2 regions of the Leifsonia sp. Root112D2 genome follow, and region 2 is predicted to be linked to the other one. Evidence: predicted binding sites of a transcription regulator. Region 2 holds the regulator's gene; the other holds the start of a gene.
What was found. Region 2 encodes LexA, which represses DNA repair genes until DNA is damaged. Its sites were predicted from a motif close to TCGAACANNTGTTCGA; they were not measured.
Positions count from the first base shown of each region.

Region 1: a site for LexA is predicted at 2,193-2,208, ahead of ASC63_RS05260 (shikimate dehydrogenase). Genes of this name have one in related genera too.

Region 1 is NZ_LMCU01000001.1:1,152,005-1,157,034, reverse strand. It holds gene ASC63_RS05280 (oxidoreductase) at 1-202, shown strand, start outside; gene ASC63_RS05275 (LysR substrate-binding domain-containing protein) at 199-1,089, opposite strand; gene aroQ (type II 3-dehydroquinate dehydratase) at 1,105-2,043, opposite strand; gene ASC63_RS05260 (shikimate dehydrogenase) at 2,269-3,165, shown strand; gene ASC63_RS05255 (SDR family NAD(P)-dependent oxidoreductase) at 3,183-3,980, opposite strand; gene ASC63_RS05250 (FAD-dependent oxidoreductase) at 3,958-5,030, opposite strand, start outside.
Region 2 is NZ_LMCU01000002.1:237,338-242,367, forward strand. It holds gene hisB (imidazoleglycerol-phosphate dehydratase HisB) at 1-500, opposite strand, end outside; gene ASC63_RS14945 (histidinol-phosphate transaminase) at 503-1,612, opposite strand; gene ASC63_RS14950 (LysM peptidoglycan-binding domain-containing protein) at 1,648-2,049, opposite strand; gene lexA (transcriptional repressor LexA) at 2,306-2,992, shown strand; gene ASC63_RS14960 (aldehyde dehydrogenase family protein) at 3,114-4,613, shown strand; gene hflX (GTPase HflX) at 4,686-5,030, opposite strand, start outside.

The DNA.
Region 1 (5,030 bases), on a different contig from region 2:
GTGGCTCGACGCCCCGGGACCGCTGCTGATCTCGCACGGCACGGTGCCGGCCGAGAGCGAAGGCGAGCTTGCTGCAGGGCTGGGCATCCGGCATGCGGTTCTCGCAGCGGGCAGCGCCATCGAGAAGTCGCCGGCCACCATCCGCAACGCCATACTCAGCGGCTACGACACCGCGCAGCAGCTCGCCGCCGCGTTGCACTAGGGCGTGGGCAGGATCTCCTCGGCGAGCGCGAGAATCGAGGCGAGGGCCGGCGAGACATCGTCGGGGTTCCAGGCGAGGCCCGCCTCCTGAACGGGAACGTCGCCGCGCAACGGAATGAACACTGAGCCGGCGGGCATGATCGGCTGCATGCACTGCGGCATGAGGCTGATGCCGACGCCGGCGGCAACGAACGAGAGCACGGTGTACGGGTCGACGATCTCCTGAACGATTCGCGGCCGAAACCCGGCCCCGAGGCACGCCCGCACGAGGTTCTCGCCCACCGTCGAGCCCCGGCTCACCGGCAGCGAGACGAAATCCTCGCCTTCGAGCTCGGCCACCGTCAACTCGGCACGACGGGCCAGCGGATGGTCGGAGGGTAGCGTCGCACCCAGCGGCTCCCTCGAGATCGCACGAGTTGCCAGGGGCGGTGACTCGAGCGGCAGGCCGACGAAGGCCAAGTGGATCTCGCCGTTGTGCAGCCGCCTGATCGCATCCTCGGTGACCAGCTGGTTGACCAGGGTCAGCTCGATCCCCGGATACCGGCCGCGCGCGGCCCGGGTGAGCGGCGGCAGCGTGAGGTGGTTCAGCGCGCCTGAGAAGCCGATGGTGACCCGACCGTATTCGCCCTGCTCGATCTGGCGCACGGATCGATGCGCAAGGTCGAGCTCACCGAGCATCTTTCTGGCGTGCGGCAGAAACGCGACACCGGCACCGGTGAGGGCGACCGAGCGCGTGCTGCGCTCGAAGAGTGGAGCGCCGAGCTCGCGCTCCAGCCGCCGGATCGTCTGGCTCAGCGGCGACTGCGCCAGCCCCAACCGCTGCGCGGCCCGGCCGAAGTGCAGTTCCTCGGCGACAGCGATGAACGCCTCGATCCACCGCAGTTCCATGGGCCACCCGACCGATCAGTGCTTCTCCGCGGCGAGATGCGCCGCCTGCTGCAGCGCCAACTCGTAACCGTGCGCGCCCGCACCCATGATCACCGCGGTGGCGATCGGCGAGATGTGGGAGTGATGCAGGTACTCGGCCGGGCGCGCCATGATGTTCGTGATGTGCACCTCGATGACCGGCACCGGCAGCATCGCCAGCGCATCGCGCAACGGTATAGAGGTGAACGACAGCCCGGCGGGGTTGATGATCACGGCGTCGAAGGCGCTCATCGCCTCCTGTGCGGCATCCACGAGCTCAGACTCGCTGTTGCTCTGCCGAAAGTCCGCCGTCATGCCGAGCCTCGTCGCCTCGGTCGCTACTCGCTCGCCGATCTGGTCGAGGGTGACATCACCGTAGAGACCCGGTTCGCGCCGCCCCAGAAAGTTGAGATTCGGTCCGCTGAGAACCAGAGCGGATGCCTGCGACCCGCCGGCTGCACCGGCATCCGTGCCCGGATGCGCAGCCGGCTGAGCAGCTGGCAGCAGCGACAGCACGTGCTCGAGCGCCAGCAGGTAGCCGTTCGTTCCCGCGCCGACGATCACGGCGGCAGCGACATCCGAGATGAAGGAGTGGTGCCTGAACTCCTCGCGAGCGTGAATGTTCGTGACGTGCACCTCGACGACCGGCACCGGCAGCATTGCGAGCGCGTCGCGCAGCGCCACCGAGCTGTGGCTGAGCCCACCCGCGTTGATGATCACGGCATCGAAGTCGCTCATCGCCTCCTGCGCCGCATCGATCAGCACAGCTTCGCTATTGCTCTGGCGGCAGTCCAGACTCACGCCGCGCCCGGCCGCCAAGCCCGCGAGCGATTCGGTGACGGCGTCGAGAGTGACCGAGCCATAGAGCGCCGGTTCACGCCGCCCGAGAAAATTGAGGTTGGGTCCGTTCAGCACCAGAACGCGTGGTCGTGTCATTGCAGGACGCCCTACTTCCATTCCTCGAAGTCGATCCAGATTATCCGTCGAGCTCGGCTGCCGCGAGCATATCGGTGTCGGCCCGTGCTGCGCTTACCGGCTCGCCTGGAGTGGCGGTTCGATGAGCGTTCCGCGGTCGTGTTCGTTGTGCGTACATTTATTCGTCAGTTGAACTCTTCTTGCTATGCTATCGACAACATCCGTTCTTTTGAAGGGTCAGTCACCGTGGACGCCGAAAACGCTTCAGTCCCGAGCACCGCCTACCTGGTCGGCCTCATCGGCGAGGGCATCGGCCCCTCGCTGTCGCCGCCGCTGCACGAGAGCGAGGCCCACGAACTCGGCCTCGACTACGAATACCGGCTGCTCGACCTGCTCGAGCTGAACGAGCCCGCCGAGAGCGTCGGGCGGCTGCTCCATGAGGCACGCGACGAGGGCTTCTCGGCGCTGAACATCACGCATCCGTGCAAACAGCTCGTCATGCAGTACCTCGATGAGGTGGATGTCGACGCCGAACGCCTCGGAGCGGTCAACCTCGTTCTCATCCGCGACGGCCGTTTCATCGGTTACAACACCGACTGGGTGGGCTTTCGTGACGGCGTTCTCGACGGGCTTCCGGATGCCGCCCTCGAGAACGTCGTGCAGTTCGGCGGTGGCGGCGCCGGCTCGGCCTCCGCCTATGCGATGCTCGCGCTCGGCACGCAGCAGCTCACGCTCACCGATCTCGTGCCCGAGCGCGTCGAGGGGCTCGCTCAGAGGCTGCGAGAGCTTTTCCCCGATCGCGAGGTGCTCGTGAACGGGCCCGACGAGGTGGCCGGTACGCTCGCCCGTGCGGACGGCGTCATCAACGCCACCCCGCTCGGCATGACCAATCACCCCGGTGTCGCGTTCGACGTTGCGCGGCTGCGGGCGGATGCCTGGGTCGCCGACGTGGTCTACTTTCCCATCGAGACCCAGGTGTTGCTGAACGCCCGTGCCCACGGCCTGCGCACCCTCGACGGCGGCCGCATGAACGTGGGACAGGCCGTCGCGGGAATGCGCCTGATCACCGGAATCGAACCCGACGCGGCACGGATGCGCGCCCACTTTCTCGAACTGATCGCCGAGCGCGAACTGGCCCAGTAGTTTTCCATTCCGCGTCTTCAGTAGCGGATGGGCCCAGGGGTTCCGCCGCCGACCGGGATGGCGTCGCCCGTGATGGCCACGCTGCGCGGGGAGGCGAGGAAGACGATCACGTCCGCCACCTCCTCGGCCGTCACCATGCGCCCGATGGTCGAGCCGCCGCCGAGCAGCGCCTCGGCCTCACCGAGGGTGGTTCCGCGCGCGGCCGCCGTGGCGTCGATCAGGGCGGGTGTGCGCTCGGTGCGGGTGAGAGCCGGATGCACGACCGTCACGTTCACGCCCGCCGCGCCGAGCTCGTCGGCCAGATTCTTGGTCATCGCGGCAACCGCCACGTTGCGCATAGACCCGAAGGTGTTGCCGGCGTTCAGGGCGGCGAGGCCACTGACGTTCACGATGCGCCCCCAGCCCTGTTGCACCATGAGGGGTGCCACCGCGCGCGCCGTGCGCAGGCAACCGAGCACCTTTGTCTCGATCTCGGCCCGCAGGTCTTCGTCACGAAGGTCGGCGAGCATCCGGGGGCTGCCGGGCGTGGCGGCCCGTGCGGCAGCGTTGATGAGGATGTCTACACCGCCGAGGCCTTCCACCGCCGCTGCGACGAGCGCCTGCACCGAGGAGTCGTCGTTCGTGTCGGTCGGGATCGCCATTACCTTGTGGCCGAGCTCTTCAACTGCGGCACGGGCCAGATCGAGCTCCGCGTGACCGCGGGCTGCCAGCACCACATCTGCACCCTCTGCGGCGAGGGCTTTCGCGACGGCCAGGCCGATGCCCCGGCTGCCTCCGGTGATGATGGCGCGTTTACCGCTGAGCTGAAGATCCATGCGAACCATTCTCCACCGCAGCGTCTCGGCCGTCCTCGTAGGCGGTAGCGCCGGCAAGGTCGCGTCCGGCGACATAGCCGAAGGTCATGGCGGGGCCGATGTTGATGCCGCCGGCCGGGTAGTGGCCGCCCATCACGTTGGCCTGGTCGGTGCCGACGGCATACAGCCCCGCGATCGGCTTGCCGCCGTCGCCGAGAACGCGCGCACGCGCGTCCGTCTCGAGCCCCATGAATGTACCGAAACTGCCCGGGAGCACCTTGACGGCATAGAACGGGCCGGTCTTGATCGGTGCCAGTGAGGGGTTCGGCTTCACTGTGGGGTCACCCGCGTAGCGGTTGAACGGTGTTTCGCCACGCTCGAAGAGCGGGTCGGCGCCCCGGCGGGCGTTCGCGTTGAACTCGACGACCGTCGCGGCGAGACCGGCAGGGTCGATGCCGCAGTTGCGCGCGAGTTCCTCGATGGTGCGGCCCTTCGTCAGGTAACCGTTGCGCAGGTACGGGAAGGTGGGAACCGGCCGCTGCTTCGACATGCCCAGCGGATACCGCCGCTGAAAGGTGTGGTCGGCAACGAGCCACGACTCGACGGGCTCACCCTCGGGAACCGCGGCGAGCATGCCGAGCACGTAGTCGTGGTAGCCGTTGGCCTCGTTCACGAAGCGCCTGCCGTTCTTCAGCACGCCGATGGCCCCCGGCTTGCCCCTGTCCATGATGTGTGGAAAGACGCCGACTCGGCCGTTGCGATAGTGAACGAGTGAGACGGGGCAGTACGCCGCCGGTGCCGCCACATTGTGATTGAGGTGCCCACCGACCGACTCGCCCAGCGTGATGCCGTCACCCGAGGTGCCGGCCGGCGCCAGCGTCCAGTGCTCCTCGCCGGTAGGCACGCGGGGAAAGTACTGTTTGCGTCGTGCCACATCGTTCGGAAAGCCGCCGGTGGCCAGCACGACACCAAGGCGGGCGTGGATGCTCAGTTCGCCGCCCTGCTCGTCGCCCGGCCCACCTCTGGGAGAGGCGACGACCGCGCCCGTGACACGCCCGGCATCCGTCGTCA
Region 2 (5,030 bases):
GGGTCCCGGCCGCCGAGCACGGTGATGTGGGTCGTCAGAGCGGCGTTGAAGGTGATGGCCTCGAAGACGTGGCGAACCATTGAGCCGGTGAAGTGACCACCGATGAGGTGATATTCGAAGCCGCTCGGCTCTCCCGAGTGCACCAAGAAGGGGCGCCCGGATATATCGACGACCGCCTGCACGAGTGCCTCGTCGAGCGGTACCACGGCGTCCCCGAAGCGGGAGATTCCAGACTTGTCCCCCAGCGCCGTTCGAATGGCCTGTCCGAGCACGATGGCCACGTCTTCGACCGTGTGGTGCACATCGATCTCGATGTCGCCCTTGGCGCTCACGGTCAGGTCGGTGAGCGAGTGCTTCGCGAATGCCGTGAGCAGGTGGTCGTAGAACGGCACGGAGGTGTGGATCTCGGACTGCCCGGTGCCGTCGAGATCGAGCGAGAGCTCGATACTCGACTCACTGGTCTCACGCCGAAGCTGTGCGGTGCGGTTCACGGAGGTCATGTTCACGACTTTACCGGCACGGCCCCGCCACGGGCATCCGGTGCCAGCGGGGCTATCGCCTCGAGGAAGGCCGTGGTCTCCGCCTCGGTGCCCGCCGTAACGCGCAGGTGGCCGGGAATGCCGATATCGCGGATGAGCACGCCGCTCGCCAGCAGCGTTTCGAACACCGCGTTCGGCTCGTCCACACCGCCGAACAGCACGAAGTTGCTGCCGGTGCGGTGCGGTGTGAATCCCATGCGCTCCAGTTCGACGACAATTCGATCGCGCTGGGCAACAATCTCACCCACCATCGCGAGCATCTCGTCGGAGTGGGCCAGGGCGGCTGTTGCCGCCGCCTGCGTGAGCGCCGAGAGGTGATACGGCAGACGCACCAGCCGCAACGCGTCGAGCACTGCAGGGTCTGCGGCGAGGTACCCGAGCCGGACACCCGCGAAGGCGAATGCCTTGCTCATGGTGCGCGAGACGAGCAGCCGCTCGCGACCCTCAAGCAGCGTGAGCGCCGACGGCGCATCCGGTGGCATGAATTCGGCGTACGCCTCGTCGACGATGACGATGCCGTCGCTCGCCTCGTAGGCGGCAGCAACGACGTCGAGCCCGAGCGGGGTGCCTGTCGGGTTGTTGGGTGAGCAGAGAATGACGATGCTCGGCGTTGTGCGACGGATCTCGGCGACGACCGTGTCGGCGCTGAGCTCGTAGTCTTCGTCACGCGCGCCGGATATCCAGGCGGTGTCTGTTCCGGATGCCAGCAGCGGGTACATCGAATATGTCGGTGAGAATCCGAGCAGGCTGCGACCCGGGCCGCCGAAGGCCTGCATGATCTGCTGCAGCACCTCGTTGGAGCCGTTCGCCGCCCAGATATTCTCTCGGCTCAGGGCGTGGCCGAGATAACCTGCCAACGCATCGCGTAGCGCGGTGAACTCACGGTCCGGATAGCGATTCGCTCCACGCACGGCCCCGGAAACGGCTTCGACGATGTCGGCGACGACGTTCTCGGGCAACGGATGCGTGTTCTCGTTGACGTTCAGCGCGACCGGCACGTTCTTCTGCGGTGCCCCATACGGAGAGAGCCCCCGGAGGTTTTCACGGATGGGCAGATCAGAGAAGGAAATCACCCCATCATGCTACTGGGCCAGCCTTTGGGGACATGCTAGCGGCGACTGCCCGCGTACTGCACCGGGATGGCGACGCGCTGCCCCGGAGAAACGAGAGTGCTCGAGAGCTGGTTCACCGAAACGATGTCGGCAATGACGTCGCGAGGGTCGGAGTTCGGAGCTACTCGCTCGGCGATGGTCCAGAGGGACTCGCCGCTCTGCACGGTGGCGTAGCTGAAGTTCGTGTGCGCGCTCGAATCGGTGGCGACGGCCCCTCCACCGTTGAGGGCGAAGACGGCGGCCGCGACGACGAGCGGGATGGACGCGAGAGTGGTCAGAACGACGCGGCCCCGCCGAGTGAGGTGAAGGCGTGTCTTCGCGGGTGCCTGCGGAAGCCGCTGCGTGCTTACGCGCTCGGCACGAAAGCCTGTCACCGATACTGCCATTGCTGTGCTCATTACCCGACCTCCTCGGCCACTTCGCTCTCACCGGCTGTGAGGATATGCGAACGTATGTTCCGAATATATATTCGATTATTCGAAACCGCAAGCAGGAAATTGCTGAGCGAATACGCCGCCGATACCGCGACACACTCGAACACATGTTTGTTTATGCCGTTAACCCGGATACAGTTTCGATTGTCTGGGTATGACTCAATCAGGCACCACCGACATTCGGATTAGCCGGTTGGGGTCTTCACGAAGGGACGGCACGGTGACAAGCGACAATTCAGCGGCGAAAGAGCGAGTCGGCACTCGGCGACGCAAGAGCCTGAGCGCAAAGCAGCTGGCCATCCTCGAGGTCATCCAGCAGTCCGTCGCGTCGCGCGGCTACCCGCCGAGCATGCGTGAGATCGGCGACGCCGTCAGCCTCTCTTCGCTCTCCAGCGTCACGCACCAGCTCAATCAACTGGAGCTCAGCGGCTATCTGCGTCGGGATCCGAACCGCCCGCGTGCCCTTGAGATTCTCATCGACCTGCCGTCGTCATCCGCGACGCCGGACTTCGAGAACACCACGCCCATCGGCGACGCCACCATGGTGCCACTCGTCGGCCGCATTGCCGCGGGCATACCCATCACCGCCGAGCAGCAGATCGACGAGGTCTTTCCGCTCCCTCGCCAGCTGGTCGGCAAGGGCGAGCTCTTCATGCTCAAGGTGGTCGGCGAGTCGATGATCGACGCCGCCATCTGCGATGGTGACTGGGTGGTCGTGCGACAGCAGAACACGGCGGAGAACGGAGACATCGTCGCCGCGATGCTCGACGAGGAGGCCACCGTGAAGGTGTTTCGCCAGCGCGACGGCCACACCTGGCTGCTTCCGCAGAACTCGGCATTCGAGCCGATTCTGGGTGACTACGCCGAGGTGCTCGGCAAGGTCGTCGCCGTCTTGCGGTCACTCTGAGGCCGGAGCGGACTTCGCCTTCGTCGCTCGCCGTTCACCATTCCTGACTTCCCCAGCCAAAGCGACGCTTGACGGGGCAGAATCAGAATGAATGAATCCCAGACAGAGAGGTCTGAAAGCGATGACGAACACCATCAGCACAACGGCGCCCACAACGACGGGCCTGTACATCGGCGGTAAGGAGCGCGCGACCAGTGAGTCGCTTGCTATTCCCGACCCCGCCAAGCCCGGCCTCGTGGTCGGATACGCCGCCGCCGCAAGCCAGGAGGACGTCGCCGACGCCGTCGCGGCGGCAAAGGCCGCGTATCCGGCGTGGTCTGCCTTGTCGGCCACCGAGCGCGCCGCGCAGATGCTCGAGGCCATCACCGGAATCGACGAACTGCGCGACGAGGATGCGGCGATCCTCTCGCAGGAGAACGGCAAGGTGCGCGTTGAGGCATGGATCGACGCACTCGTCTTCGAGCTGCGGTGGAGGCTCGCGCTCGAACTCGCCGACGACGTCGATAACGGCCATGTGCTCTCACCCGCCCCTGGCATCCCAGTCACGACGACCGTGAGCTACCAGTCCCTCGGCGTCGTCACCGCAATAGTGCCGTTCAACTGGCCGATAGCGATTCTCGGTGCCGCCTTGCCACATGCGCTGCTCGCCGGCAACACCGCCATCGTCAAGCCGCCGCCCTCGGCACCGCTTGCCACCGCACGGGTCGTGCAGCGCATCGCCGAGAAGCTTCCTCCGGGCGTGCTCAACCTCGTGACGGGCAAGGATGCCGACATGACCGGTCTGATTCAGAACGAGGACGTGGCAAAGGTGTGCTTCACCGGCAGCGTCGGTGGCGGAAAGCGCATCATGGAGATGGCGTCGAAGTCGCTCACCCGCGTCACGCTGGAACTCGGCGGAAACGATGCCGCTGTGCTGCTCGACGACGCGATACTCGACGACACCCACCTCGATCGGCTATTCGCGGCCATCTACGACACCACCGGGCAGATCTGCATGAACGCCAAGCGGGTCTACGTGCACCGCTCACGGCTCGACGAGGTGGTCGCCGGGCTCTCGGCGCGACTGGAGAAGACGGTGCTCGGGTACGGCCTCGACGAGGGTACGACGATGGGGCCGCTGCACTCCCCCGTGCAGAAGGCCTTCGTGACCGAGATCATCGAGGAGGCGAAGAGCGCGGGCGCGACGGTTCTCGAGTTCGGGGAACTTCCCAGCGGCGACGAGTTCGTCGGCGGAAACTTCGTGCGCCCGGCCATCGTCATCGACCCCGACCCCTCGCTGCGCGTTGTGACCGAGGAGCAGTTCGGCCCGGTGATCCCCATCATCCCCTTCGACACCGAGGAGGAAGCCGTGGCGTTCGCCAACGACAGCTGGGGTGGACTGTGCGGCTCTGTCTGGACGGCGAGCGTCGAGAGCGCGAATCGCGTCGGCTCGCAGCTCGTCTGCGGATACGTCTGGGTGAATGATCACGGCGCGACCCGCCTCGACCTGCGCGCCCCGTTCGGTGGCATGAAGCAGTCGGGATTCGGTCGAGAACAGGGCATCGAGGGCGTTCGAGCCTTTCAGGACACCCGCGCCATAGCCCACCTCGACGCCGAGGCGCTTGCGCAGATGGCTCACTGACGCCGACGGCGCGCGGGGATTGCCCGCCACACACGGGGGTCCGGCGCCAGCCGGGCCCCCTTCTGTGGCGGGTCAGTGTGTTGCGCTGGCGAATGCGGTGAAGACGGACTCGTACTCGGGCATCATCAGGGCACGGATGCGTGTGCCCGCCGCCACGTATTCCGTCTCCAGAACCCGTCCACGCTCGTGCAGCGCCGCCACCAGGTCGCCCCGGTCATAGGGAATCACCACGTCGATCTCGATCGACGGATCGGGAAGCAACCGCGCTATCGCCGCGAGCACGTCATCGACGCCCTCGCCGGTGCGCGCCGAGACGAACACCGCGTTCGGCTCCAGTCCGCGCAAAACCAGGCGGTCGTCATCCGTCACCAGATCGGCCTTGTTGAAGACCACGAGCTCGGGGATGTCGCGGGCACC